Regions from separate parts of the Delftia sp. BGA-UO-ETr-SB1 genome, predicted to be linked through region 1. Evidence: riboswitches for the same ligand, from Rfam matches in the RefSeq annotation. Region 1 holds a riboswitch; each other region holds the start of a gene.
The links. A riboswitch is a leader RNA that binds a small molecule or an ion and turns the genes downstream of it on or off. The one in region 1 is predicted to bind cobalamin.
Positions count from the first base shown of each region.

Region 1 (9,603 bases):
GGCGACAGTCGCCCCCAGCGCCGCGCCGCCCGAGGCGCCCAGCAGATAGGGCTCGGCCAGCGGATTGCGGAACACGCCCTGGAAGATGGCGCCCGACAGGCCCAGCAGCGCGCCCACCAGGGCGGCTGCCAGCACGCGCGGCACGCGCCACTGCAGCAGCAGCCGGCTGCGCAGGCTGTCTTCGCCGCCCAGCGCGGCCAGCAGGTCGGCCGGGCTGGCCCACTGGTGGCCCGCGCAGGCGGCGATCAGCAGGCTGGCCAGCAGCAGCAGGACCGCACCGGCCCAGGGGCGCCACGCAGGTGGATGTGAAAGGGAATTCATGCGGCCTCCCCGGCCCAGGCCGCAGGGTGCAGCCAGCGCGAGAGTTTTTCCACGCCGCCAAAGGTGCGCGGCCCGGGAATCAGGAACTCGGCGCGCGCCACCGTGGTGGCCCGGCCGCCGCGCACGGCACGCAGGTCGCGCCAGCCGCGCTGGCCGATCAGGTCCTGCATGGCCTCCTGCGTGCCAGCGAACAGCAGCACGTCGGGGTCGGCGGCCAGCACGGCCTCGGGCGAGACCTGGGGCACGGTGCCCAGGCCGTCCAGCGCGAACGCGGCGCCCGCGCGCACCATGGCCTCGCCGGTATAGGTGCCCGGCCGGGCCGCCAGCAGCATGCCGTTGCCCAGCCGGCCCGTGACCATGAGCGCGCGCGGCCGGGGCTGGCCGGCCACCTGCCGGTCCACGCGCAGCAGCCGCGCCTCCTGCGCCAGGGCCAGCGCCTGGCCGCGCGCCTGCACGCCCGTGGCGCGGGCCACCAGGCGCAGGTTGTCCATCACCTCGGCCAGCGAGCGGCTGAGCAGCACCATCACCGGCACGCCGATGCGCTCCATGGGATCGACCAGCTGGTGCGCCGCCTGGCGCGCGGGCGTGACGATGACCAGGTCCGGCTGGCGCGCCACCACGGCGTCCACCGAGAACCCCAGCCGCCCGCCCACCTTGGGAATGCGCTCCACGCCCGGTGGAAAGCGCGTGAAATCCTCCACGCCCACCACGCGGTCCAGCAGGCCCAGCGCGGCCACCAGCTCGGTGTTGGAGGCAAAGATGGAGACGATGCGCTGCGGCGGCGCGGCAATCTCCACGCGCCGGCCCAGCGCATCCTGCAGCACCACCGGCCCGCCTGCAGCGACGGTGTCGGCCCAGGCCGCGGGCAGGCCGCAGCCCAGGGCCGCCGCCGCGCCCTGGCGCAGCAACTGGCGGCGCGTGGTGCTGGATTGCCTCATGCCGTGGTCCTCAAAACTCTGCTTGCAGGCCGACCATGAGTTCGCGGCCGGCCATCGACGTTCCGCAGCCGCCGTTCTGGTACGCCGGGTTGGCGATGCAGGGCGCGCGGTCCAGCGCGATGAAGATGGGATGGCGGTTCAGGTCGAACAGGTTGTTGACGGCTGCGAACAGCTTGACGCCGCGCGACACGCGGTAGTCGGCACGCAGGTTCCAGATGGTGAAGGCGCCCTTGCGGTGGATGAAGGTGCTGCTGGGCTCGCCCTGCGGGATGAGCAGCGCCTCTTCCGTGTCGTACCACATGGGACCGCGCAGCAGCGTGGACAGCTGCAGGCTCCAGTCGCCCTGCAGGCGCCCGCTGCCGCGCCCGTAGCGCACGCCGGCCGAGGCCTCGTAGCGGTACATGCGCTGCACCTTGTCGGTATTGGCCGAGGCGGCCGAGCCCTTGTCGCGCATGCTGAAGTGGTAGTAGCCGCCAGCCCAGGCCTTGAGCTGGTGGCCCGTCAGGTTCAGCGCCCGCGCCAGGTCCATGTCGGCCTGCATTTCCAGGCCGCGCGCCACGATGTCGGCCGCGTTGTTGGCGTAGTCCGAGGTATTGGTCGTGGCCCCGCGCGAGACGGTGATGATGCGGTCGCTGATGGTGTTCTGGAACAGGGCCGCATCCACGCGCCAGCCGGGCTGCTGCAGCGCGGCGCCGACCTCGATCTGGCGGCTGGTCTCGGGCTTGAGGTTGGGGTTGCCGAAGGTGCGGCCACCGCCGACGGCCGTGAAGTCCGAGGCCAGCTCCGTGGCCGTGGGCGCGCGGAAACCCGTGGAGGCCGCAGCGCGCAGCGTGAGCCGGTCCGTGGCCTTCCAGGTGGCGCCGGCCGACCAGGTGTGGTTGTCGTAGTCGCGCGTGCTGGCCTGGGCCAGGGCCAGGTTGGGCGTATCGTCGAAGCGCGTCGTGCCCCAGGTCTTGCGCAGGCCGGCACGCAGCGTGAGGCGATCGTCGAACAGGGTCTGCGCGTCCTCGAAGTACAGCGCGTGCACCTGCTCGGTCTGGTTGTTGTCGTAGGGCGCGACCTGGCCCGCCGGGCCGCCGGGCATGGCGACGCGCAGGCGGTCGGAGCGCAGCTTGCTGCGCTCCCAGTCAAAGCCCATCAGCAGGTCATTGGTCTGGCTGACACGCAGGCGCGGCTGAAAGCGCAGGCCCGTGGCGTCCAGCTGGCGGTGGTTGTAGTCGCGCGCCGTGCCGGGCACGGCGCTGTTGCCCGAGCGGATCACGGGCGATGCCCAGTTGAACTCGTCGGTATCGACCAGGCTGTAGAGGTGGGTCGTCCAGCTCAGGCGCTGGCCGGGCAGTGCGCCCTCGTAGGTCAGGTCCAGCGAGCGGTTGCTGCGGTTGTCTCGGCTGTAGATGTTGGCGCCGGATCCGCGAAAGCCCGCGTTGTAGATGCCGTCCGTGCGCAGTTGCAGCTCCACGCGGTGCAGCTCGTGCAGCTGCCAGCCCAGGGCGCCGCTGGCGCCGCGCCGCTTCCAGCCCGTGTTCTCCATGCGCGTGCCGCCGTCGCCCGACTCGTAGTCGCCGCGCCCGCCTGCGCTCACGCCGAAGTACCAGTCGAAGCGGTCATTGGCGCCGGCCGTCTGCGCATCGGTGCGCCACAGGTCCCATGAACCGGCCTGGACCTGGGCACGCGTGCCGGGTGCGGTAGCTCCCGTCTTCATGATGATGTTGACCACCCCGCCCATGGCCTGGCTGCCGTAGATCACCGAGGACGGGCCGCGCACGATCTCGATGCGCTCCACATCCGAGGGGCTGAGCTTGGACAGGTTGGCCGTGCCCGCGCGCCGGCCGTTGACCAGCACCAGCACCTGGCTGCGGAAGTCGCGCCCCTGGCCGTCGGTGGAGGCGCCGCGCAGGTTCATCGAGGTCTGGGCCGCCGTCCATTCGCTGAGAAAGCCCACGGCGTTCTCGGCCAGCAGGTCGGTGACCGAGCGCGCGCTGGAGCGCTCTATGGCCTCGCGGTCGATGGTCTGCGTGGTGCCCGCGATGCGGCTGCGCGCCTCGGGCCGCGCGGTGGCGGTCACGAAGACGGCGTCCAGCGCATCGTCGGCGGAGTCCGTGGATCGGCCCGAGGCCGGCTCCTGCGCGGCGCCGGCCGCTGCAGCGCAGCTGGCCAGCAGGACGGCGGCCGCTACGGGCCGCAGGCTGGAGACAAGAGGGAGAACAGAGAGAAGGCCGGAGGAATCGGCGGCCGAAGAAGCGAAGCGCATGCGTTGAACCCAACTGCCCCACTCACCCGCGGGGCCTATCGTCTGAACCACGCCGCACAGCGCGCACGCCGGAGCCGGCCACGGCAGCGCAGGCTGGGGCCGGACCGGACAGGCGCACTCCCGCGGCGTCCGAAAGCAATGCAGAAGGCCGGTATCCGGGCTTGCGGAACGCTGCGGCGCGCAGGGTGGGCGCGCTGCGGCAGGCATCCCCGCCTTCCCATGCCCGAGAAGGACACAGTGGCTTGCGGCGCGTGGTTTGTGGGGCGTCCGCGTGGGGAGTTGTATTCCGCTGACCGTTGCGGGGGCAGCGCAGGCATTGCGAGCGGCCACCTCGATGGCATCGCGCACCTGCTTCCCGTTGAACCCCTGGCCGGTGAACGGCATGGGGCACCTTCAGCAACAGCGCACCGCCACGGCCCAGGGGCTGCGGCGGTGCGCCAGCGGCGGATTATCGCCCAGCCCAGAAGCCCGGCACCCGGGCCAGCGCCCGCAGCGCGCGACGGCTGCTGCGCGCGCTGGTGGCCAGGCGGGCCTGCAGGTAGCCGGCGGCGAACCAGGCGCGCGGATCCGTGCCGGCCTCGTCACGAAAATGCTCCGCCGCCACGGCCATGTCGTTGTGCAGGCCCAGCGCGTCCTGGGCGGGCACCAGCGCCTCGGCAAAGCGCCGGCCCTTTTTGCCGGGCCACATTCCGGGCGCGAATTCCCGCGCAAAGTCCGCCAGGTAGCGCAGGCGCTTGAGCCGCTTGCGCACGCGGTGCTGCTGCGCCAGCGACAGGCGGTCGAAGTGCCGGCCGTCGCGCAGCACCTGGCGGTGCAGGCGCGCCAGCCGCCGTGCCAGGTACTTGCGCGTGCCTGTGGCGGACAGATGGGCAAAACGGGCCGATGGCTCTGCCTGCGGCGCCTGCGCCAGCGCCTGGATCTCGGCCAGCGCCTGGAGGAATGGCGGCTCGCGCACGGCAGCGGCTGCATCCGCCTGCACGGCCTGCGGCGCCTGCCAGTCGCACAGGGGCGCATGGGCTGCCTGCAGCAGCGGGCGCACCACATCGGCCAACGTATCAGCATCGCGCAGCGTGCCCAGCTGCGCAAAGGCCTGGGCCAGGGGTTCATCCCATTCGGCGCGCATGTCCGGCGCCAGCCCCGCGCACTCACGCAGCACGGTGCGCAGGCGCCGCATGGCCACGCGCAGCTGGTGGATGGTCTCGGCATCGTTGCCACCGCCCTCCAAGACCGCCAGATGCGACTGCACCTGGGCCAGGGCAGCAGCCAGCGCCGCACGCACAAAGCCGGCCGCATCGGGCCGGTCAGGGTGCTGCTTCGCAGGGGTGGACATGGTCAGGAGAGGGTGTGCGGGCGTTGCTGCGATTGTGGGCACCGCCCGGCCCCCGGGTCAATCGGCGCCATCCCCGCTCAGGCTGTGCAGCGCGGGCCGGGCAATGCGCACATAGTCGGCCGAGTCCAGCACGATGGAGCGGTCCAGCCGGCCTGCGTTGAAGGCGATCTCGCCAAAGCGCTCGACCAGGGCCGGGTCCACCACCAGGCGCACCTGCGGGTTGAAGGAGAACGGCGGCACCGATCCCATCACGCAGCCCGTGGCGGCCTGGGCCTCCTCGGGCGAGGCCAGCGTGGCCTTGCGCACGCCCACGGCCTGGGCCAGGCGCTTGAAGTCCAGCTTGCGGTCGCCGGGCAGCACGGCCAGGAACAGCTGAGGATCGCCCGCACCGGCCGCGTCGCGGCTCTTGCAGAGCATGGCCTTGGCGCCCTGGCCGGGGGCGGTGCCCCGGATTTCGGCGACCAGGTCAGAGCGGCCTTCGGCCGGATGTTCCAGCACGCGAAAACGCGCGCCCTGGGATTGCAGCAGGTCTACAAGGGTGTCGAACATGGTGGAAAGCGCAGAGAAGTCGTCTGGATTTTGACATTTTGTCCAATTCAAAACAAAATGTCCAACATGACCCAACGAACCCCTGAACAGCGCCAGCTTCTGGACCAGTTGGCCCAGATCGCCGAAGGCCTGGGCCAGACCTTTGCCCCGTTCTGCGAGGTGGTGGTGCATGACCTGCTCGACCCGTCCCATGCGGTGCTGGCCATCCACAACAACCTGTCGGGCCGCGAAGTGGGCCAGGGCGCGACGGAGCTGGGCCTGGCCCGCATCCTCGACCCCGGCTACGAGCAGGTCATCGCCAACTACCCCAACCAGTTCGCCGATGGCCGCCAGGCCAAGAGCACGTCCATCGGCATCCGCGACTCCGAGGGCCGCTACATCGCCGCCCTGTGCATGAATGTGGACCTGACGATGTTCCAGGGCTTCCAGGGCATGCTCAACCGCTTTGCCGCCGTCAGCGGCGACACCCCCGAGCGCGAAATGCTGGACCCCACGGGCGCCGGCGCAGGCGCCGACACGGTGCGTGCCCGCATCGACCAGTTCGCTGCCCGCCTGGCGACCACGCCGCGCGCCCTCAAGCCCGAGGAGCGCCGCGCCCTGGTCCGCGAGCTCAAGGGCGCCGGCCTGCTCGATGTGCGCCGCTCCATGGAGACCATTGCCGCCCACCTGGGCGTGTCGCGCGCCACGGTCTACAGCTACGCCAAGTAGGTCCGGGCCCCCCTTCCCGATCCACCCCTGTTTTTCCTGTACCGATGACAAGCCTTCTTCCCACCTACGACGACGTGGCCGCAGCGGCCCAACGCATCCAGGGCCATGCCCACCGCACGCCCGTGCTCACCTCGCGCACGCTGGACGATGCGCTGGGCGCCCGTGTCTTTCTCAAGTGCGAGAACCTGCAGCGCATGGGCGCCTTCAAGTTCCGCGGCGCCTTCAACGCCCTGTCGCGCTTCAGCCCGGCGCAGCGCAAGGCCGGCGTGGTGGCGTTTTCCTCGGGCAACCACGCCCAGGCCATCGCCCTGGCAGCGCGGCTGCTGGAGATTCCCGCCACCATCGTCATGCCGCATGACGCGCCCGCCGCCAAGGTGGCGGCCACCAAGGGCTATGGCGGCCAGGTGGTGGTCTACGACCGCTATACCGAAGACCGCGAGCAGATCGGCCGCGACCTGGCCGAGCGCCACGGCCTGACCCTGATCCCGCCCTACGACCATGCCGACGTGCTGGCCGGCCAGGGCACGGCCGCCAAGGAACTGTTCGAGGAAACCGGCCCGCTGGACGCTCTCTTCGTGCCGCTGGGCGGCGGCGGCCTGCTGTCGGGCACCGCCCTGTCCACGCGTGCGCTCAGCCCCGACTGCGCGCTCTACGGCGTGGAACCCGAGGCCGGCAACGACGGCCAGCAGTCGCTGCGCGCGGGCCGCATCGTCCACATAGACACCCCAAAGACCATTGCCGACGGCGCCCAGACCCAGCACCTGGGCGGCATCACCTTCCCCATCATCCAGCGCGACGTGACCGACATCCTCACCGCCAGCGATGCCGAGCTGGTCGATGCCATGGGCTTCCTGGCCACGCGCATGAAGCTCGTGGTCGAGCCCACCGGCTGCCTGGGCCTGGCCGCCGCGCGCCAGAAAGGCGAGGAGCTGCACGGACGGCGCGTGGGCATCATCCTGAGCGGCGGCAATGTGGACATGCAGCGCTTTTGCAGCCTGCTGGGCGCCTGATCCTGATCCTGGCCCTGATCGAAGGTCGCCCTCACCCCCGCGGGCTGAAGGTGCGCGGAAACACCACGGGCGCGCTGCGGTCGGCCAGGCGGTAGCCCATGGCGGGGCGGCGTGACGTGCCCTCCACCTGGCCGGCCTCGACCAGAAAGCCGGCCGCCATCATGCGCGTGCGAAAACCGCTCTTGTCCACGGGGCGGCCCAGCACCACTTCGTAGGCCTGCTGCAGCTGCGGCAGCGTGAAAGGCTCGGGCAGCAGAAAGGCCGGCAGCGAGGTGTATTCCACCTTGCCCCGCAGCCGCTCCACCGCTGCGCGCAGGATCTCGCCATGGTCGAAGGCCAGCGCAGGCGCGCGCAGCAGTTCATCGACGGCAAACCACGACACATCGGCCGCATTCGCGCCCTTGGCCAGGATCAGGTCGTGCCCCGGGATCAGCGCGAAATACACATGCGTGGCCGACCAGCCACGCGGGTCGCGCGCCGCGCCGCCCCAGCTTCCCAGCTGCTCCAGGTAGGGGCTGTCCACGCCCGTCTTGTCCAGCAGCTTGCGCCGAGCGCAGGCCAGCAGGTCCGCGTCCTGGCGCACATCCACAAAGCCGCCGGGCAGCGCCCACAGCCCCGGAAACGGCTCGCTGCCCGCCGTGGGGCGCTGCACCAGCAGCACCTGCAGGGCATCGTCTGCCACCGTGAAGATGACCACGTCCACCGTGGTGAACGGGCGCGGGAAGTCCAGCGCGCCCTGCGGGGATGGGGAATTTTTTTCAGCCATGGGATGGATTGTGCTTGACGTGCCGGATTTTAAGTTGCACTATGCAACCCATACAAGTTGTACAGAGCAACTTAAAGGAGAAGCACCATGTTCGGCATCCGTTTCATCAAGTCCCAACCCACGGTCCACCTCATGCAGTTCCGCGCCGGCAAGGTGGTGCGCGAGGGTGCGGGCCAGTCCTTCTTCTACTACGCGCCCACCACCACCCTGGTCGCCGTGCCCGTGGGCAGCCAGGACTGCCACTTCATGCTGGAGCTGGTGACGGCCGACTTCCAGAGCGTCACCGTGCAGGGCCAGGTCACCTACCGCATCAGCACACCGCGCCAGACCGCCACGCTGATGGACTTCTCCCTGGCGCGCGACGGCCAGAAATACATGTCCGAAGACCCGCAGCGCCTGGGCGACCGCGTGACCATGCAGGCCGAGGTCATCATCCAGCAGGCCGTGCAGGCGCTGGACCTCAAGCAGGCGCTGCGCTCCTCGGCGCTCATTGCGCGCACGGCCCAGCAGGAGCTGGCCGCCCAGCCCGAGATCGAGGCGCTGGGGCTGGAGATCCTGGGCGTCTCGGTCATGGCCGTCAAACCCACGCCCGACATCGCCCGCGCCCTGGAAGCCGAGGCGCGCGAGTCCAACCTCAAGGCCGCGGACGACGCCGTCTATGCCCGCCGCATGGCTGCCGTGGAAAACGAGCGCGCCATCCGCCAGAACGAGCTCGATACCGACGTGGCCGTGGAAAAGAAAAAGCGCCAGATCCGCGAGGCCCAGCTGGAAGCCAAGGCCGCCCAGATGCGCAAGGAAAACGAGCTGCGCGCCGAACAGATGTCTGCCGACGTGGCGCTGGAGACCAGCCGCCGCGACTTCGTCGAAGGCCAGGCCGCCAACAGCCGCACCCTGGCCGAGGCCGAGGCCTACCGCGTGGGCGCCGTCATGCAGGCCCTGGAAAAGGCCGATCCGCGCATCGTGCAATCGCTGGCCGCCGTGGGCATGCAGCCGGGCCAGCTCATCGCCCAGGCCTTTGGCGGCATTGCCGAGAAGGCCGAGCGCATCGGCCAGCTCAACGTCTCGCCCGAGCTGCTGCAGTCGCTCATGGGCGCCGGTGCAGGCCATGCAGCCGCCGTGGCCGATTCCGAACCCGCAAGGAGCCGCCGTGAACGCCAATGAACGCAAGACCGTGCTGGTGGTGCGGCGCACGCGGCTCGATGAGCTGGTGGCCAGGTACCACACGCTGTCCCAGGCGCGCTTCTACATCGAGCACCTGGGTGCCGACTTCGGCGACTACCTGCGCGAAAGCGCCGCCTACGCCGCCGCCCTGCAGGCCGTGGTGCAGGCGCTGGAGGCGCGCGGCCGCTACCAGATCGTGGACCGCGCCCTGGTGCCCAACTTCGTCTTCGGCGCCGACGACATCGTGGTGGCACTGGGCCAGGACGGCATGGTGGCCAACACCATGAAATACCTGGACGGCCAGCCGCTCATCGGCGTCAACCCCGAGCCCGCGCGCTGGGACGGCCTGCTGCTGCCCTTCGCCCCCGCCGACCTGGCCGCCCTGCTGGGCGACGTGGCCGCCAACCGCCGCCCCACGCGCGCCGTCACCCTGGCCGAAGCGCGCCTGAGCGACGGCCAGGTGCTGCGCGCCGCCAACGACCTGTTCATCGGCCCGCGCAGTCATACCTCGGCCCTGTACGACATCACGCTGGGTGAGCGGCAGGAGTCCCAGTCGTCCTCCGGCCTCA
Region 1 covers NZ_JCAQOW010000006.1:956,477-966,079, reverse strand. Annotated here, with positions in the region: gene AC57B5_RS23185 (FecCD family ABC transporter permease) at 1-321, opposite strand, end outside; gene AC57B5_RS23180 (ABC transporter substrate-binding protein) at 318-1,259, opposite strand; gene AC57B5_RS23175 (TonB-dependent receptor) at 1,270-3,510, opposite strand; cobalamin riboswitch at 3,640-3,920, opposite strand; gene AC57B5_RS23170 (CHAD domain-containing protein) at 3,959-4,840, opposite strand; gene AC57B5_RS23165 (YbaK/prolyl-tRNA synthetase associated domain-containing protein) at 4,898-5,389, opposite strand; gene AC57B5_RS23160 (helix-turn-helix transcriptional regulator) at 5,456-6,097, shown strand; gene AC57B5_RS23155 (threo-3-hydroxy-L-aspartate ammonia-lyase) at 6,142-7,107, shown strand; gene AC57B5_RS23150 (NUDIX hydrolase) at 7,139-7,873, opposite strand; gene AC57B5_RS23145 (SPFH domain-containing protein) at 7,961-9,034, shown strand; gene AC57B5_RS23140 (diacylglycerol kinase catalytic domain-containing protein) at 9,021-9,603, shown strand, end outside.

Region 2 (9,603 bases), on a different contig from region 1:
TAGTCGCGGTCGGCGATGTTGTTGACGCGGGCCAGCAGCGTCCATTGCCTGGTCAGCTGGCGCTGGGCGTAGAGGTTGACCACGCCGTAACCGCCCAGTTGCAGGGTGTTCGCCTCGTCTGCGTAGCGGCCGCTGTACAGCTGCGCTTCGCCGCCCAGCGTCCAGCCGGCCGCCTGGGTGTCGGCGTTGAGCTTGAGCATGCGCTTGGAGCGGTAGGGCAGCAGCTTGCCGGTCTCCAGGTTCTCGGGGTTCATGAAGTCCAGCGAGGCGCCCAGGTTGGCGCTGCCCAGGCGCGTGCCGCCAGACAGCGTCAGGCCGGTGATTTCCACGCTCTGCCAGTTGCGGTAGCAGTTGCAGGGAAGGGCGCTGTTCCAGTCGTAGGTGATGAGGTTCTTGAACTTGTTGCGGTAGACCACGGCCGAGAGGCGGTTGGCACCGGCCGCATAGTGCAGGCCGGTTTCCACGTTGGTGCTGCTTTCGGGTTTGAGGTCGGCCGCCGCCTGGCCCGTGAAGCGTTCGTACAGCGTGGGCGTGCGGAAGGCCGTGCCGGCCGATGCCACCCAGCGCCAGCGCTCGTCGATCTGCAGGCCGTAGCCCAGGCCGCCCGTGGTTTTGTTCTGCTGGTCGCGCACCTGGTCGTGGCGCAGGTTGGCGTCGAACTGGTGGCGTCCCTCCGTCAGGCGCCAGCCGGCCGACAGGGAGTTCTGCACGCGCCGGCTGTCGGTGTTCTGCGTCCAGGCGTATTGCGTGTCCAGCTTGTCCTCGCGGCGCTCCAGGTCGATGTTGAAACGGTGCTGGCCCAGCGTGAACAGGTTCTGCAGCAGGTAGTTGGTGGAGCGGCCCTTGGCGCTTTCGGGCGACTGGGTGTGGCGGTCGCTTTGGCTGTCGGTATGGGAGATCTGGACCACGCTCTTGTAGAGGGCGTTCCAGCCGGCCTGCCAGCGCAGGCTGCCGGTGGTGTTCTTGACCACGTCGTAGTCGTCGAACGGTGGCGGGCTCTGGTCGTAGTGGGTGCGCAGGCGGCTGTGCAGCAGGCTGGCGTCGATCTGGTGGATGCCCGTTTTGTAGCCCGCGTTCAGGCCCAGCGAGGTGTTGCTGTAGCCATCCTTGTCCGGGTTGGGCGAGAAGGTGTTGCCGGGGTAGACGTCGAAGCCGTCGCTGCGCTCGTCAGCCAGGTTCAGCCCATAGGTGAAGCCGTTGGCTCCGCCCTGAAATCCCGTGGCCAGCTTGCTGGTGCCCTGGTTGCCTATGCCGGCCTCGGCATAGGCGCGGGTCTGGCCGTCCGCCCGCTTGGTGAAGATCTGGATCACGCCGCCCATGGCGTCTGAGCCATAGATGGCGGCGGCCGGGCCGCGCAGCACCTCGATGCGCTCGATCTGCGCCAGTGGCAGGGTGGACCAGACCGCGCCGCCCTGCAGCTCCTGCGAGCTGTAGCGCACGCCGTCGATGAATACGGCAGTGTGCTGGTTGCTGGTGCCGCGCAGGTAGACCGAGGTGACCTGGCCCGGCCCGCCATTGCGGTTGATCTGCACGCCCGGCACCTGCACCAGCAGGTCGGCCACGCCGGTGGCGCCGCTGCGGGCAATGGTCTCGGCGTCGATCACGGTCATGTCGGCCGTGACGGTGCGCAGGGACTGCTCGCTGCGCGAGGCGGTGACGACCACGGTATCGAGCTGGGAGGTCTGTGCGCGCTGCGCCTGTTGTGCCTGTTGTGCCTGTGCTTGGGCCTGGCAGGCCAGCAGCGAGGCCGCAGCCAGGGCGGACAACGTGCGCAGTACGGGAAACGCCGAGGGCGAGCGAAGAGCGGCGCCAGGGGCGCGCGCGAGGGCGAGGGTGTGCATGGATGCGAGCCAGTTGCGCGCCAGCGACCCCGCCGGCACGGAAACCAAAAAGACCGGCTGCGCTGCATGCGCGGCCGGCCGCCTGTTGGCCGGTATCCAGACTGGTGACGCACTCGCCAAGGCCTTCCCGGGCTCAGGGCCCAGTGGCACGGGTTTGGCGGGGGCCGGTGCAATGCACGCGGCGTTTCACTCACTGTTGCGGGGGCAGTACATGCGGGCGGCTTTATCTGGCCGCCCCATGTTTCCCGTTTAACCGCAGCCCCTGGGGCTGCTGGCACCAACGGCGGCGATTGTACGGCGGGGCGTTCAGTACCGATGTAAAGCTTGCTTGACATACCCACCGGTGGCATCGCACAATGTCAAGCATCCTTTACACATTGCGAGAGACTTCCATGAATCAAACAACGGTCACCAACCGCCGCTACCAGAAGGAACTTGGATTTGCGCTGCTGCTCTACATGGCGCTGCTTGTGGGGGCGCTTTTGCTCAGCGCCGACATGCAGGCCGGGGCCCTGCGCACGGCCCTGCTGCTCAGCCCCATGCTGGCGTTTGCGCTGGCCGTGCGGGCCATCGTGCGGCTGGTGCGCGATACCGACGAATTCCTGCGCAAGTCCATGCTGGAGCAGCTGGCGATTGCGGCGGCGGGCACGGCCGGCATCACCTTCACCTACGGATTCCTGGAAATGGCAGGTTTTCCCAAGCTCAGCATGTTCATGGTGTGGCCCTTGATGGGTGCGCTCTGGGTGGCTGCCTCGGTGGCCCACTGGCTGCGCAGCCGATGAGCTGTTCCGCCAAAGTGCCCCTCCCATGAAAAACACCATCCGTGAACTGCGCGCCCAGCGCGGCTGGAGCCAGGCTGCGCTGGCGGACCTGCTGGGCGTGTCGCGCCAGACCGTGAACGCGATCGAGACAGGCCGCTACGACCCCAGCCTGCCGCTGGCCTTTGCCATTGCCCGAGTGTTCGAGACCCGGATCGAGGCGATCTTCCAGGAGGGTTGAGCGCAACGCTCAGGCCACGATCATGACCAGCAGCACCAGGCCCAGCAGGGCCAGGTAGGCCTTGGCATGCAGGGCATCGGGAATGCGGCCGATCAGCGGGGCTGCCAGCCTGATGCCCGTCCACGATCCGGCCGTCAGCAGCGCAAAGGCCTGCAGGTCCACATAGCCCACATGCCAGGGGCTCAGCCCCGCGCTCTGCGATGCCAGCATGTAGGCAGCGGTGCCCGCCACGGCCATGGGCAGGGACAGCGGGCTGGCCATGGCCGTGGCCGCCGCCATGCTCGCGCCACGCCGGCGCATCAGCGGCACGGTCATCACGCTGCCGCCCACACCCAGGAAGGCTGCAATCGCGCCAATCGCCAAGCCTGCGATGGCGGCGGGCCTGCGGCCCATGGGCTGCAATTGGGCGGCGGTGCCGTGCACGAAGCCCGGGCGCAGCAGCGCGTCGGCGATGGTCAGGGCCAGGTAGGCGATGAAGGCCCAGCGCACCCATTCCCCGCTGATACAGGTGGCGGCCGCCGCGCCCGCCACGGCACCGGCCGCGATGAAGCCGGCCAGCGGTCGCACCTGATCCCAGGGCAGGGCGCCCGCGCGGTGCTGGCGCAGCGTGGCCATGGAGGCGCCAAAAATCATCACGCAGGTGGAGGTGGCCACGGCAATGTGCATGGCAGCCTGGCCAACGGCGGAGTCCGCGCCGTGGATGGAGGTCAGCAGCGCATAAAGCAGCGGAACGGCCACGAAGCCGCCGCCAAAGCCGAAGAGCACGGTGGTCACGCCGGCAAGCACACCGAAAGCCAGCAGCAGGAGAGGGAACACAGACAGTCCTTTGGAAAAAACGAGCAAGGACTGAACCTTAGGATGCCGCGGTTTGGCCTGCTTTCGCGGATGGGTCAATAATCCTCGAATTCCTGCCAAAGCCTGTTGGCTGTTTTCCGGACATTCCCATGCTCAACATCCCGCTGCATTCCGTGGACGCCGTGGCGCGTGATGTGCTGGCCATCGGCACCGACTACACGCCTGGCACGCTGCTGCCCACGCACAGCCACCGGCGTGCCCAGTTTCTCTACGGGATGAGCGGGCTGATGGAAGTGGAAACCGACGACGGCGCCTGGACCATCCCGCCCTATAGCGGCGTGTGGATTCCGGCCAGCAAGCCGCACAGCGTGCGCATGCAGGGCGTGAGCACGCGCAGCCTGTACATCGAACCGGCTGCTGCGCCCCGCCCGGGTGTGCACTGCGAGGCCCTGGTCGTCACCCCGCTGCTGCACCAGCTGCTGCTGTCCTGCGCCGACCTGCCGGCGCTGTACGACGAAGCGGGCCGCGACGGCGCCCTGGTCACGCTGGTGCTGCACGAGCTGGCCTCGGCCCGCAGCCTGCCGCTGTTCGCGCCCATTCCCCGCGACGAAAAGCTGGCCGCCCTGTGCAAGCAGTTCCTGGCCCAGCCCAGCATCCGCGCCACGCCGCAGGACTGGGCACAGGCGCTGAACAAGAGCCTGCGCACCTTCAGCCGGTTTTTCCAGCAGCACACAGGCATGGCCTTTGGCGCCTGGCGCCAGCAGGCCTGCCTGCTGGCGGCGGTGTCGCGGTTGTCTGCGGGCGCATCGGTCACGCAGGTGGCCCTGGACCTGGGCTATGACAGCCCCAGCGCGTTTTCCACCATGTTCCGCAAGGCGCTGGGCCGGGTGCCTTCGGAGCTGGTGAGCCGGGTCTAGGCGGGAACGCTGGCCTGGGCAGCCGTTTCCCGCGTCATGGCCCAGAACACCAGGGCCGCCAGGCTGAACGCCGCCCCCGCAACGCAGACGCCGTGCCAGCCAAACCGCGAGTAGGCGTTGGTGGAAATCAGCGCCCCTAGCCCGCTGCCCACGGCATAGAACTGCATGTACAGGCCCACCAGCCGGCTGTGCGCCTGCGGGTTGCTGCGAAAGATCAGGCTCTGGTTGGTCACATGCAGGGCCTGGCCGCCCAGGTCCAGCAGCACGATGCCGACTACCAGCGCCCACAGCGATTGCTCCAGCAGCGCAATCGGCACCCAGGCCAGCAGCAGGATCACCAGCGCTCCCAGGCTGGTGCGCTGCGCGAACCCCTGGTCGGCCCAGTGCCCGGCACGGGCTGCTGCCAGTGCGCCCACCACGCCGGCCAGGCCAAAGGCGCCGATGGCCGTGAGCGACAGGCTGTAGGGCGGCGCGCTCAGCGGCAGGACCAGGGCGCTCCAGAAGATGTTGAAGGTGGCAAACATCAGCAGGGCCAGCATGCCGCGTGTGCGCAGCATGCGGTCCTGGCGCAGCAGCTGGAGCATGGAGGCGAGCAGCTGCGTGTAGCTGGGTGCATGCAAGGGCACCGCCAGCCGGGGCAGTTGCCGCCACAGGGGCAAGGCCAGGGCCAGCATCAGCAGGGCCGAGCAGGCATAGACGCCACGCCAGCCAGCCAGGTCACCCACGGCGCCGGCAAACACGCGCGCCAAAAGCAGGCCGATGAAAACCCCGCCCTGGGCTGCGCCCACCACGCGCCCGCGCTCATGCGCCTGGCTGGCGCTGGCCGCATAGGCGATCAGCCCCTGCGTCATGGCCGTGCCCAGCAGGCCCACGGCCAGCATGCCCGCCAGCAGCAGAACGGCCGAACGCGCGGTGCTGACGGCCGCCAGGGCCAGCACCAGGCCCAGCAACTGCAAAAGCATGAGCCGCCGCCGCTCCAGCCGGTCGCCCAGCGGCACCAGCAGCAGCAGTGCCAGCGCGCAGCCGGCCTGCGTGGCCGTGACCACCCCGCCCACGGCTGCATGGCTGATGCCGAAGTCGGCCGCCAGCGCCTCCAGCAGCGGCTGGGCGTAGTAGACATTGGCCACGCTCAGGCCGCTGGCAGCGGCGAACAGCAGCACCAGGCTGCGCGGCATGCGGACCGTGTCCGGAGCAGGGAAGGCGTTCATGGGTTGAATCCGGTTGCAAAACAAAACTGGTTGGATGCTAGTTGAACCAGTTTTGAAATGCAACCACAATGACGTCATGAAAGAAGACACCCGTCCTGACACACCGCAGCCCTGTCCGGTGGCCCGCTCCCTGGATGTGATCGGCGACCGCTGGTCGCTGCTCATCGTGCGCGATGCCTTTGACGGCATCAGCCGCTTTGGCGATTTCCAGCGCAGCCTGGGCGCGGCCCGCAATATCCTGGCCGACCGGCTGCGCCGGCTGGTGGAGGCCGGCATCCTCGAAACCCGCCCGGCCGCAGAAGGTTCGGCCTACCTGGAATACGTGCTCACGGCCCAGGGCCTTGAGCTGTTCCCGGTGATCGTGGCGTTGCGGCAGTGGGGCGAAGGCCATCTGTTCGCGCCGGGTGAGGCGCATTCGCTGCTGCTGGATCGCCAGACCGGCCTGCCTGTCGCGCCCATGCTGCCGCGCGGTGGTGATGGCCGGGCCTTGCTGCCGGGCCAGACCGTGGTTCAGAAAATCGATTGATGGATATCCATGCTCTCTGCCTTCATATCACTCATCTACGTACAGATTTCTCCCGAGCGCCTGACGCTGAAGGATCCGAAGACCGGGCAGACCCTGTCGGAGGTTCCCGAGCTGGCCCTGAGTCCGCCGCCCCGGCGCCGGATTCTCGCGGCCGGCCCGCAGGCCAGGCTCGCGGCTGCATCGGAGCCTGCCGAAGTCGTCAATCCCTTCGCCCACCCGCGTTCGCTGATATCGGACTTCATCCTGGCCGAGCAGCTTCTGAAGTACCAGCTCAGGCGCATGCATCGGCGTGCCTGGCTGGCGGCCTCCCCGCACATCGTCATCCATCCGCTCGGCGACCCCGAGGGCGGATTCACCCAGGTGGAATTGAGGGCCTTGCGCGAGCTGGGCAGCGCGGCCGGGGCCTCGAAGGTGAATGTCTGGACAGGCCGGCCCTTGACCGACGAGGAATTGCTGACGCGCAAGCCCCCTGCGCAGGGCGGTGTCTGGGAGTGAGGCTTTGCTCCTCGCCATGAAAAAAGCGCCCGTCACAACGGGCGCTTTGTCTGGGTCAGCGCAAGGGCCGGCAACGGGCCATCAGAACCGCGCCGTCATCCCCACGAAGTAGGTACGGCCGCCGTTGTCATAGTTGGCGCCGATGGTGCGGGTTTCCTTGTCTGCCAGGTTGATGATGCCGGCGCGCAGGGTCAGGGTGTCGGTCACGTTGTAGTTCATGGACACGTCAAAGGTCGTATAGGCCTTGGCGAAGGTGGTGGCCGTGCCCGTGGTCACGACTTCCTTGCCCACGTGGCGGGCGCTGAACATGGCGGACCAGCCCTGGCGGATCTGCCACTGCAGCGACGAGTAGATGGACAGCTCCGGCACGGCCAGCAGCGAGGCGCCCGTGCTCAGGTTCTTGGACTCGAACATCTTGGTGATGTTGGTGTTCCAGGTCAGGCCCTTGGCCAGCGGAACGTTCACGAAGCCTTCCAGGCCGCGCGTGCGGGCACGCTGGGCGTTGGCCATGCGGGTCCACCAGAAGCCGTTGTAGAAGCCCAGCGGCTGGTAGTCGATCTTGTTCTTGAAGTTGGTGTGGAAGTAGGTGGCACCCAGCGCCCAGCCATTGCGGTCCCAGCTGGTGCCCAGCTCGAAGTTGGTGCTGGTCTCGGGCTGCAGGTCGGGGTTGCCGGCCATGTAGCAGCCGCGCGTGCCGTCGGCGTTGACGCTGGTGTTGGTCCAGCCCATGCCGGCCAGGCTGCGGCAGCCGTTGCCCCCGGATTGCGTGGCGGCGCTGGCCGAGTTTTCCTTCAGGTTGGGCGCACGGAAGCCGCGCGAGACGCCGCCGCGAACCGTCCACTCCGAGGCCGGGTGGTAGACCAGGTAGGCGCGCGGGCTCCAGTTGTTGCCGTACTTCTGATGGTGGTCCATGCGCAGGCCCAGCGTCAGCGCCAGGTTCTCGCGCAGGAAGATCTGGTCCTCGCCGAACAGCGCCCAGGTGGTGGCGCTCAGGCCCGAGCCCGAGACCGGGTGCCCCGCATAGTCGATGGGCGCCAGGCCGATGGTGTCGCGGTTGTCCAGCGACTCGCGGCGCCACTGCATGCCCAGCGTCATGGCCTGGTCCAGGCCCCACAGCTTCAACGGCTTGTCGATGCGGCCGTCCAGCGTGGTTTCCTTGGAGTTGTTGCCGATGGTGTCGCCCTTGTCCTCGTACTTGTTGTGCACGAGGTTGAGCTTGGAGGTCAGGTCGCCCCAGCGGCCGTCATGGCTGAGGCCGAACTTGGTCTGCTCCAGCTTGCTCAGGCCCCAGGGATAGACCACCTGGTCGCCCGACGCCGTGCGCGCGTCGGAGCCCGTGGCGCGCTGGATGCCTTGCGCGGCCTCGATGCCGATCACCTGGTCGGGCGTGAGCTGCCAGTTGAGCAGGGCGTTGAGGTTTTGCTTGCGCGAGCCGGCCGTGGACTGGTAGGTGCCCGGGAAGCCGCCCGTGCTCTCGTCGGCAGCGCGGTCCGTGTAGTTGCCGCCCAGGCGCAGGCCGAACTTGTCGGACAGCGGGCCGCTGATGTTGAAGCCCAGCTGGCGCGTGTCGCCGCGGTCGCCGTCGGAGGGCTTGCTGTAGTTCAGCGTGGTCGAGCCGCTCCAGCGCTTGCCGATCTTGCGCGTGATGATGTTGATCACGCCGCCCATGGCGTCCGAGCCGTACAGCGAGGACATGGGGCCGCGCACTACCTCGATGCGCTCGATCATCTCGGGCGAGATCCAGTCCAGATCCTGCGAGCCCAGGTCGTCGCGGTAGTTGATGCCGGCCGAGTTGCCCTGGCGCTTGCCGTCCACCAGGATCAGCGTGTACTTCTCGGGCAGGCCGCGCAGCTTGATCTTGGACTGGGCGCCCGTGCCAGAAAGGCCGCCGGTCACGCCGGGAATGGTGGACAGCAGCTCGCCGATGCTGGTGACGGGCTTGCGCTCGATGTCCTCGCGGGTGATCACGCTGATGCTGGCCGGCGCTTCCTTGATGTCCACGGCCGTGCCCGAGGCGGTCACCACCACGGTGGACAGGGACGTGTCGGCCTTGTTGTCGGCTGACTGGGCATGGGCCATGGCTGTGCATGCCAGGGCGGCGCAAAGAGGAAGCGGGCGGAGCACCGAGATTCTGACCATCTTTGTAAAGTTCCGGTTTGGTTAAAAATCAAGGTGCGAATGATAACGATTTGTATCCACATCTTTTTGTCGGCGTAAAGACAGTTGTTTTTTTGTTCACTCGTTATCTAACTGCTGGACAGGCCAAAGATGCTGTGCACAAGTTTGGTGCGCAGCAAGAGGGGCAGCGGAGGCGCTGAGGGAGGCGCTGAGGGAGGCGCTGAAGGGGGGCCGCAGAGGGAACGCGGGCGCCAAAGGCCCCCTGCAATGGCCGCCCCCATGCGCAGGGGGGCGGCCGGAAGAGGGTCAGCGCGGTTCGGCTGCCGTGCTTGCAAGGGCGGTGGAACGCTCCGCCGACTGGCGCGATGCCTGGCGGCGCACGAACTGGTAGGCGATGGCCAGCAGGGCAAACCAGGCCGGCGTCACCACCAGCGCCTGGCGCGTGTCGGCCTGCAGGGTGAGCAGGCCCAGGATGGCGGCAAAGAACACCAGGCAGGCCCAGCACATGGCCACGCCGCCGGGCATCTTGTAGCGCGAAGCCTCATGCAGGGCCGCGCGCTGGCGCCGGTAGGCGACATAGGACAGCAGGATCAGCGACCACACGAACATGAACAGGATGGCCGATACCGTGGTCACCAGCGTGAAGGCTTCCACCAGATCGGGCACCACCCACATCAGAAACGCGCCGGCCAGCAGGCAGGTGC
Region 2 covers NZ_JCAQOW010000004.1:1,179,446-1,189,048, forward strand. Annotated here, with positions in the region: gene AC57B5_RS05845 (TonB-dependent receptor domain-containing protein) at 1-1,841, opposite strand, end outside; cobalamin riboswitch at 1,912-2,137, opposite strand; gene AC57B5_RS05850 (hypothetical protein) at 2,234-2,623, shown strand; gene AC57B5_RS05855 (helix-turn-helix transcriptional regulator) at 2,649-2,840, shown strand; gene AC57B5_RS05860 (sulfite exporter TauE/SafE family protein) at 2,850-3,656, opposite strand; gene AC57B5_RS05865 (AraC family transcriptional regulator) at 3,785-4,552, shown strand; gene AC57B5_RS05870 (MFS transporter) at 4,549-5,760, opposite strand; gene AC57B5_RS05875 (winged helix-turn-helix transcriptional regulator) at 5,837-6,286, shown strand; gene AC57B5_RS05880 (rod shape-determining protein) at 6,296-6,781, shown strand; gene AC57B5_RS05885 (TonB-dependent receptor domain-containing protein) at 6,863-8,860, opposite strand; gene cycA (D-serine/D-alanine/glycine transporter) at 9,206-9,603, opposite strand, start outside.
Region 2: linked by a shared signal. The riboswitch ahead of AC57B5_RS05845 (TonB-dependent receptor domain-containing protein) and the one ahead of AC57B5_RS23175 (TonB-dependent receptor) in region 1 are both predicted to bind cobalamin.

Region 3 (9,603 bases), on a different contig from region 1:
GGCGTATGCCTGCAGCGCGCAGGACGGCGGAACGGCGGCCTGTGAGCCGCAGCAGCCGGTCCAGCTGGGGCAGATGCTGGTAGGGCTTGCGGCGCAGGCGCTCGGGCTTGAGCTGTGCCGGGCCTATCAGCGGATGGCGCACCAGCCACAGCAGGGCCAGGCAGCCAAAGACCAGTGCGCTGGTCCAGATGACGCTGCGCAGCCATCCAAAGGGTTCATGCTCGGGCTGGCCCGGCGAGGGGCTGCAGTTCAGCGGCAGGTAGCGCGGCGGAGTCGGAGGCAGGCCGCCCTGGCAGCTCCAGTCCCAGCGTTGCCTGTCCAGTTGCAGCAGGACCTGGGTTCCGGCGAGCACGCCCATCTGGCTGTCGCGCACCACGTCCGCCTGCAGCACGAAGGGCCTGGGCGAGCTCATGCGCACGCGCGGTTCGGCAATGTCCGGCGCCAAGCTGGCCAGGTCCTGCGGCCAGCTTTCATGCTGGCGCACATAGTCCATCAGGGCCAGGCGCCACAGGATGATTTCGTTCCAGACCCGGCCCGAGCTTTCCGCGCCCTGCAGGCTGCTGCGGGTGACGGGGTTGTAGCGGGGCAGCAGGATGGCCGTGCCGACGAACAGCGTGACCAAGGCGAGCAGCGCGGCGCGCCACCAGGATCTGGGCAGTTGCACAAGCCGGCCCAGGCCGCTCATGCCTGCAGCACCGCCACGGCGGCTTCGCGGGCGATGTCGCAGCGCCAGTGCAGATGGGCGCCCTCACCTGCTCCGCGCACCTGCAGCAGATTGCCCCAGAACAGGCGCCGCAGCACGGCATCCTGCAGATAGGGGCGTGCACGGCCCAGCGATGCCGCATCCACCAGCCCGCGCAGTTGCTCGCGAGTGGCAGGTTCCTGCGCCAGGGGCAGCAAGGTCTGCCACAGGCGCGCGCTGGCCACCAGATGGGCGCGCAGCAGGGGCGAGTGCACGGAAGCGACGCCCACGCCCTGCTCCACCAGCCATTGCAGCGCTTCCTCGAAAAGCGCGGGATGCCCGCCCGTCAGCGCCTGCAATGCCTCGATGACCTCGGCCGGCCAGGCCGTGCCGGGCCAGCGCTGGCGCGCCATCAGGGCCAGGTCTTCCAGCGTGGGATCGGGCCAGTGGGCCACCTGGCCGATGTTGAGCAGCGACAGGTCACCGCTGCGGTACTTGAGGTCGGCCAGGGCCTCGCTGCCGCACAGCAGCAAGTGCAGGCGGCCGCTGTGCATTTCGCTGAGGCTGCGCAGAATGCCGGCCAGTGTCTCGCGCAGCTGCGCCGTGCCCTGCTCGAAGCGGCTGACCAGGCAGAACAGCCGGCCGCCGGCCAGCAGGCGCTTTTCCAGCAGGGCCTCGAATTCGTAGTCCGAGCCCACTTCGCCCAGCCCGCATTGCCGGCCCAGGGCCGCAAAATAGTCGGCCGCAGCCGTGCTCACGCTGTAGGGCGGCTGGATGTGCAACACCGCCTCGGCGCCATACTGGGCGCGGGCGCGCAGCAGCAGTTCCTGGCGAAACGGAGGCTGCCCCCAGTGCGCGGGCGACAGCAGCATGGTGATGGCATAGGGCCGGGCCTGGGCCAGCTGGGCGAAAAGCCGGTCCATGAAGCCTGCAAAAGGCTGGGCGCCAGCGGCGGCGGCCTGCAGCGGAAACTCCGTGGCAAAGCCAGCGGCGGAGAACAGGCGATTGGTCTCCGCCTCCGTCAGGCGCAGGTACTGGGCGCAGGCGGCCAGCCGGTCGCGCGAGCGTGGATTGGGCAGGGAAACCCCATTCCTCCAGTTGTTGACGGCTTCCCGGCTCAGCCCGATCTCGGTGGCCACGCCCGAGGCGCTGGCGCGGATGCGGCGCATGTACAGGCCCAGCAAATGGCCGAAATCCTCGTGAACGCCTGGTGCCACGGCAGCACCCTGTTCAATGGCGGTGGGCTGCATCAGCGACGGCTCCGCTCAGGAAAACAGCGCCTGCTGGCGCAGATCCATCCTGCCGGGGCCATGGTCCGTATCCTCATCTTGTTCACCCTCTCCTGGGATTCAGCTGGTCTTGTGCAATTTGTTTCATTTTGCCAAGCGCGGATTGTCTCAGGATGCGGCATCGCCGCCACCCTGCCCCGCAAACTCCCGTCGCGCGCCGGCCATGCGGTACAGAGGCAGCACCACCGCCAGCACCAATCCCAAAGCCAGCCAGAGCCACAGTCCCTTGCCTCTGAAGGCCAGGGCCGCAATGACGGTGAAGGCCACGGCCTCGCACAGCCCGCGAAAGCCGGCCCGCAGCATGAACAGCCCCACGATGCCCTGCACGGGCGACACGCCGCTTTTGCGCAGGCTGGCCATGGTGTCCAGCAGGGCCTGCACGGATTCCTGGGCCTGGCGGTCACGCTCCTGGTCCCGCTCGCGCAGCCGGGTGATGGTCATGGGCTGGGCCGGATTGGTGAGGGCGGTGCCGTCGGCGCCCTCTTCCTGGCCGGGCTGCGGATAGACCTCGCCATTCGTATCGACCAGCACCTGGCGCTCCGGGTAACGGGACAGCCAGGCGTGGTGGCTGACCCATTGGCCGGCATCGAAGTGGTAGCGCTCGCTCTCGCCCACCTGGTCGTAGAAGACATGCAGCACCGCCGCCTGCAGCCCGTGCTGGAACAGCGTCTCCAGCAATCGCCAGGGCATGCCGGCCGTGGTGCGGGTGTCAAAGCCCAGCTCCAGGTGCTGGGGATGGCCCAGGGCGCTGGCATTGGCCCAGTCGTCATCCCACAGCGCGGACCGGTCCAGGGCGGGGTCCAGCTCATGGATCCAGCGCTCGGCCTGCTCCCAGGACTGCCGGGCCAGGTACTGGCAGATCAGCTGCACGCGGCGCAGCTGCAGGGGCGTATCGAAGAAAAGATAGAGGTGATGGACGTTGCTGGACATGGCGGGCCTGAGGCGTTTGCAGGAATGCCGCGATTGTTCAATTGCAGCCGCCAGCCGACCCTCCCAAGCCTGTCCAGCACGCGGCTGGCAGGCGCTCCCACCGGTTGACATTCTGTCCACTGCAAGAAGCGGGATGCAGGCGCTGCGGCGGCGCCCTAGACTGCGGCAATTGCCCACAGCGCCCATATTGCCAACCGCGCCCATACCGCCAACCCAGCCCGCCATGCACAACCTCGGTCTTTTCGACAACGAAGCTTGCGAATCCGCCCCGCCCTGCCACTGGACGCAGATGGAGCACCAGCTCAATGAGCAAGGCTGCGCGCGCCTGCCCGGCCTGCTGGATGCGCAGCAGTGCCGCGACCTGTCCGCTCTTTACGCAAGGGGGGACGGCTTTCGCTCCCGCATCGTCATGGCACGCCACGGTTTCGGGCGCGGCGAGTATCAATATTTCGACTACCCCTTGCCACCGCTGCTGCAGCGCCTGCGCGAGCAGCTGTATCTGCGCCTGGCGCCGGTGGCCAATGTCTGGAACCAGCGCATGGGGCTGGAGGTGCGCTATCCGGACCGGCTGCAGGACTTCCTGGCGCGCTGCCACGCGCAGGGCCAGTTGCGGCCCACGCCGCTCATCCTTCAATACGGTGCGGGCGACTACAACTGCCTGCACCAGGATGTCTATGGAGAGCATGTGTTTCCGCTGCAGGTGGTGCTGCTGCTGTCGCGGCCCGGGCGGGACTTCACGGGTGGCGAGTTCGTCATCACCCAGGCCGATGGCGACCGGCAGCGGGCCGATGTGATGGCAATGGACCAGGGCGATGCGCTGGTCCTGGCCGTGCGCCACCGGCCCGTGCCCGGGCGGCGCACCGGCTACCGCCGCGTGGCCATGCGCCATGGGGTCAGCCGCATCCACAGCGGCCATCGCCATACCGTGGGGCTGATCTTTCATGACGCACTTTGATGGATGGCCGGTATGAGCACGCTGGATCTTTTCGCCGATGAACAGCCCACCGGGGCCGAATCCATAGGCCCCCAGTCCGTGGTGCTGCGCGGCCATGCCCTGCCCCATGCCGCGCAGTTGCTGGAGGCGGTCGAAGGCATTGCGGCGCGGGCGCCGCTGCGCCATCTGGTCACGCCGGGCGGCTTCACCATGTCGGTGGCCATGACCAACTGCGGCGCGCTGGGCTGGACCAGCGACAGGCGCGGCTACCGCTACAGCGCCATCGACCCACTCAGCGGCCAGCCCTGGCCGGCCATGCCGGCCGTTTTTGTCCGGCTGGCGGGCGAGGCGGCCGCTGCGGCGGGGTTCGAAGGCTTTGTGCCCGATGCCTGCCTCATCAACCAGTACCTGCCCGGCACCCGGCTTTCCCTGCACCAGGACCGCGACGAACGCGACCTGGGCGCGCCCATTGTCTCGGTCTCCCTGGGCATGCCGGCCACGTTTCTGTTTGGAGGACTGGCGCGCGCGGACAGCACGGCCAGGGTGCCGCTGCAGCATGGCGACGTGGTGGTCTGGGGCGGCGTGGATCGGCTGCGCCACCACGGCGTATTGCCGCTCAAGGACCAGCCTCACCCGCTGCTGGGCGGGCGGCGCATCAATCTCACTTTTCGCAAGGCGGGCTGAATGGTTGGACGGTCTGAAATGGACAGGCTCAACAGCCAGGATCGCTTCGCCCGCCTGGATTGGGCGCGGATTGCCGCTGAGCTCGATGCCGAAGGCCATGCCCTGCTGCCGCAGCTGCTGACTGCGGATGAAAGCCGCGCCTTGGCCCGCGAGGCGGCCGCCGCGTCTGGCCTGCCGCCCTGCGTGCAGGCATGGCGCCCGGTGCTGTATGGGCATCTGCTGGCCCTGGCCAACCGCTGGCGCGAACACATGGGCTTGCAGCCTGGGTTGCCAGGCTGCTTCGAGGATTTCATGCGTCAGGGCCGGCAAGCAGGCCAAACGCAGCCGCAGCCACAGCCACATCTGCTGCGCGTGCCGCAAGCGGGCCATGCCCCGCTGCGCTCGTACGGCGAAGGTGCGCAGGTCTTTCCGCTGCAGCTGGTGGTGCTGCTGTCCCGGCCGGGCCAGGATTTCGAGGGCGGCGAATTCGTGATGACCGAGCAGCGCCCGCGCATGCAATCGCGCCCCATGGTGCTGCCGCTGGGCCTGGGGGATGCGGCCATCATCGCCACGGGGCCGCGCCCGGTGCGCGGTGCGGCAGGCTTTTACCGTGTGCACCTGCGGCATGCCATCAGCCGCGTTCACCGTGGCGAGTGGCTGGGTCTGGAGCTGCTTTTGCACGACGTGCCCCAGGCGCCCAAGGCTCTGCAAACAGAGCGCTAGCTATAATGCCGCGCCTGCAAAGGCATCCGTGCAACAGGTGTCCACATGCCAGCCATGGGGATGAAACGGGAACAAGGTGACTGCCAGCAAATGCTTTTTGCGCTGCCGGCACAGGCCTTGGCTGCCCCCGCAACGGTAAACAAGTCAAGGCGCTCCATGCCTGTCCCGCCAGTCTCCGCAACCCTGCGGGGGGCGATGACAGGCTGTCACTGGTTCATGGCGTGGTCTGCAACATGCAGCTTTTCGCGGGTGGATTGGGAAGACGGGGCGCTGGGCGCAAGGCATGTCCTTGCGCCGCTTGTGAGCCCGGAGACCGGCCTGCTGCGTTTCGCGCCTGCTGTGCAGGCGTTTTCTTGACTGTCTGCGGGGTGCGGATGGCAACGTCCTGCGCCCTTTCCTCCCACGCTGGCTGGAGAGGTGGCAGTGCCTTGCTTTCGCATCAGACGGTCGAAGACCGATGTTCGAAATGCATTCTTCCTTTTCCAGGGTTTCCAGCGCTCGCGCTGCCCAGTCCCTTTCCGTGCGGCTGAGCCCGCTGGCCCTGGCCTGTGCCTTCATCTGCCTGCCGGCGCAGGCTCAAACCCAAACGCCCACGCCAACGCCCCCATCAACCGCCCTGCCCGAGGTCCAGGTCACCGGGCAGGCCGAACGCATCGGCCAGCAACTGGCCCAGCCTGCGCGCTCTGCCAGCCATACCGGCGTCTCCAACCAAGAAGTGCCGGCCAGCGTGGATGGTGTTTCTGCCGAGCAGATGCAGGAGCGCGGCGACTACGCCCTGGTGGACGCCGTCACGCGCACCGTGGGCCTGACCTCCAGCAGCACGCCGGGCAATGGCGGCCTGTCCTTCAGCAGCCGCGGCTTTGCGGGCGTGAACTCCGTGGGCGTGGCCGAAGACGGCATGGTGCTGGGCGTGGCCGCCGGCACCACGGCCTATCCGGGTGACAGCTGGGGCTACGAGCGCATCGACGTGCTGCGCGGCCCGGCCTCGCTGATGTACGGCAGCGGCACCATGGGCGCCACGGTCAACGCCATCCGCAAGCAGCCCAGCCGCACGAGCTCGGCCGAGGTGCTGATGGGCGCGGGCACGGACGACACGCTGCGCCTGGGCCTGGGCGTGACCGGCGCCCTGGGCGCCTATGCCAGCTACCGCATCGACAGCTACACCGCCCGAAGCGCAGGCGAGCGCGATCTGGACCAGTCGCGCAACGGCAAGTTCATGAGCACGCTGCGCTTGGAGCCCACGAGCGACCTGCAGATCGACCTGATTGCCGACCGCAGCGTGCAAAAGCCCAGCCGCTACTGGGGCACGCCGGGCCTGGACGGCAAGGTGGTGGAGTCGCTGCGCGACCGCAACTACAACGCCGAAGACAGCGTGCTGCGCTATGCCGACGAGCGCCTGCGCGCCAAGGTGCAATGGAAGGCCAATGACTGGCTGACGGTGCGCAACGAGCTGTATCACGTGAAGTCCGACCGCCACTGGCGCAACATCGAGGCCTACGCGCTCAACCCCGCCACCTGGACCGTGGGCCGCTCCGACTACCTGGAAATCCTGCACGACCTGGAGCAGACCGGCAACCGCCTGGGCCTGAACGTGGACCGGGGCTCGCACAAGATCGCCATGGGCTGGGAGGCCGCGCGCATCAACCTGCGGCTGTCCAACAATTCGCCCTATGGCGGCTCGTCCACGGTCTCGGCCTGGGATCCCGTGCATGGCAGCTGGGCCAGCCCCGATCTCACCGCCGCCAAGACAGAAACCGGCGTGACCCAGCATGCCCTGTACCTGGAAGATGCCTGGCGCATCAGCAACCGCTGGCTGGCCATGGCCGGCCTGCGCCGCGATGTCTACGACTTTGCCAGCCACTCGCTGGTGGGCGGCACGGATTTCAACAAGACGCTGGCCGCCACCTCCTGGCGCCTGGGCCTGACCTATGAGCTGGCCCGCAACACCCATGTCTATGGGCAGATCAGCTCGGGACACGATCCCGTCAACAGCCTGGTGTCGCTGAACCTGGCCAACACGGCCTACAAGCTGAGCAAGGGCCGCCAGGCCGAGATCGGCATCAAGCAGCAGGTGGCTGGCGGGCGCGGCGAATGGACGCTGGCCGTGTTCGACATCAAGAAGGACGACATCATCACGCGCGACCCGGACCGGCCGGCCATCTCCATCCAGGGCGGCAGCCAGTCCTCGCGCGGGGCGGAAGCCACTGCCGCCTTCCAGGCCACGCCCGCGCTGCGCCTGGAGGGCAATCTGTCGTACGTGGACGCCCAGTTCGACAAGCTCATCGAGGCTGGCGGCAACCGCGCAGGCAACCGTCCGCAGAACGTGGCCAAGACCACGGCCAACCTCTGGGGCCACTACCGCGTGGGCGCCTGGCAAGCCTCGCTGGGCCTGCGCTACGTGGGTGACCGCTTTGGCAACAACGCCAATACCGTGAACCTGCCCGCCTACACCGTGGCCGACGCCGCGCTGAGCTGGCAGGTGGACCCGCGCACCACCCTGAGCCTGATCGGCCGCAACCTGGCCGACAGGGTCTATGTGGGATCGAGCTACGGCAGCCAGTTCCTGGTCGGGCAAGGCCGCCGCTTCGAGATCGCGGCCCATATCCGGTTCTGATGGCCATGGCGCGCTCCAAAAGCCTCCACGGCCTGTGCGCTGGCGCCCTGGCGGCCACCCTGCTGCTGGCCGGCTGCTCGCGCAGCGATTCCGGCACCACCAGTGAACTGCCGGCACCGGCTGCCGCACCGCAGGCGGCCGTGACCGTCAATGTCTGCGGCAGCCCCGTGACCTACGCCAACGCACCGCTGCGCGCCGTGACCCATGACGTGAACATCACCGAGATGTTTCTCTTCCTGGGCCTGGGCGACCGGCTGGTGGGCTACAGCGGTATCACGCAGGCCAAGCAGATCGACCCGGCCTTCCAGGCCCAGCTGGCCCGCGTGCCGCGGCTGGCGGAGCGCGAGATGAACCTGGAGGCCATCCTGGGCGCCTCGGCAGATTTCGTCTTCGGAGGCTGGAGCTACGGTTTTCGCCAGGGCCAGGTCACGCCCGAGGTGCTGCAGCGCCACGGCATTGCCTCGTATGTGCTGTCCGAATCCTGCATCCGCGTGGGGCCGCGCAGCCAGGTGGCGCTGGAAGACGGCCTGACCGACCTGCGCAACCTGGGCCGCATTTTCCGCATCGACGCCCATGCCGAGCAACTGGCGCAGGGGCTGGAGCGCGACCTGAAGGACCTGCGCGAGCGCATGCAGGGCGTGCGGCAGCGGCCTTCGGTCTTCGTCTACGACAGCGGCCAGGACATCCCCGTGACCGTGGGCCGCTACGGCATGCCGCAGGCCATGATCGAGGAAGCGGGTGGGCGCAACATCTTCGACGACATTCCCAGCAACTGGCCTGCAGGCAACTGGGAGGACGTGGTGCAGCGCAACCCGCAGTGGATCGTCATCATCGACTACGGCCAGCCCCATGCCCAGGGCAAGATCGACTTCCTGCTGGCCAAGCCCGAGCTGGCCGGCGTCGATGCCATTCGCGAAAAGCGGTTTTTCGTCATGACCTATGCCGAGGCCACGCCCGGCCCGCGCAATATTGCGCGGACCCGCGCCCTGGCGCAGGCCCTGCACCCCGACCGCATGCCGGCGCCCAGCCATGCGGCCAACTGACTCCCGCTGGCCCAGGCGCCCGGGCGCCGCCCGCCTCTGGTGCCTGCTGCTGTTCGCGGCCCTGTTGCTGGTGATGACGCTGGCCATCACCTGGGGGCCAGTGGACATGCCGGCGGGCACGGTCTGGCGCATTGCCTGGAGCCGGCTGCTGCAGGTGCTGGGCATGCAGCCGCCACCACTGGAGGGCATCACGCCGCAGCACCAGCAGATCGTCTGGCTGATCCGCATGCCGCGCGTGCTGCTGGCGGCCTTGGTGGGCGCGGGGCTTGCCGTGGTGGGCACCATCATGCAGGCCATGGTGCGCAATCCGCTGGCCGATCCCTATCTGCTGGGCGTGTCCTCGGGCGCGTCGGTGGGCGCCGTGGCTGTGCTGGCCTTCGGTGCGCTGGCCTCGGCCGGCATGTACGCCCTCACGGCCGGGGCCTTTGCCGGGGCGCTGGCGGCCACCGTCGCCGTCTACCTGCTGGCGCGCTCCCAGGGCCGCATTCATGCCACGCGGCTGATCCTGGGTGGTGTGGCCATCGGCTATGTGCTGGCAGGCGTGACCAGCCTGATCACCCTGTCATCGGGCCAACGCGACCTGGCCAATGCCCTGCTGACCTGGACGCTGGGCAGCCTGGCCGGCACGCAGTGGGAGGAACTGGGCATTCCCGCCGCCGTGCTGGCTGCGGGAATGCTCTGGCTGGGGCTGCAGACGCGCCCGCTCAATGCCCTGCTGGCCGGTG
Region 3 covers NZ_JCAQOW010000004.1:1,248,681-1,258,283, reverse strand. Annotated here, with positions in the region: gene AC57B5_RS06185 (AAA family ATPase) at 1-685, opposite strand, end outside; gene AC57B5_RS06180 (hypothetical protein) at 682-1,932, opposite strand; gene AC57B5_RS06175 (hypothetical protein) at 2,080-2,901, opposite strand; gene AC57B5_RS06170 (2OG-Fe(II) oxygenase) at 3,125-3,856, shown strand; gene alkB (DNA oxidative demethylase AlkB) at 3,869-4,519, shown strand; gene AC57B5_RS06160 (2OG-Fe(II) oxygenase) at 4,538-5,221, shown strand; cobalamin riboswitch at 5,240-5,557, shown strand; gene AC57B5_RS06155 (TonB-dependent receptor) at 5,679-7,835, shown strand; gene AC57B5_RS06150 (ABC transporter substrate-binding protein) at 7,835-8,878, shown strand; gene AC57B5_RS06145 (FecCD family ABC transporter permease) at 8,865-9,603, shown strand, end outside.
Region 3: linked by a shared signal. The riboswitch ahead of AC57B5_RS06155 (TonB-dependent receptor) and the one ahead of AC57B5_RS23175 (TonB-dependent receptor) in region 1 are both predicted to bind cobalamin.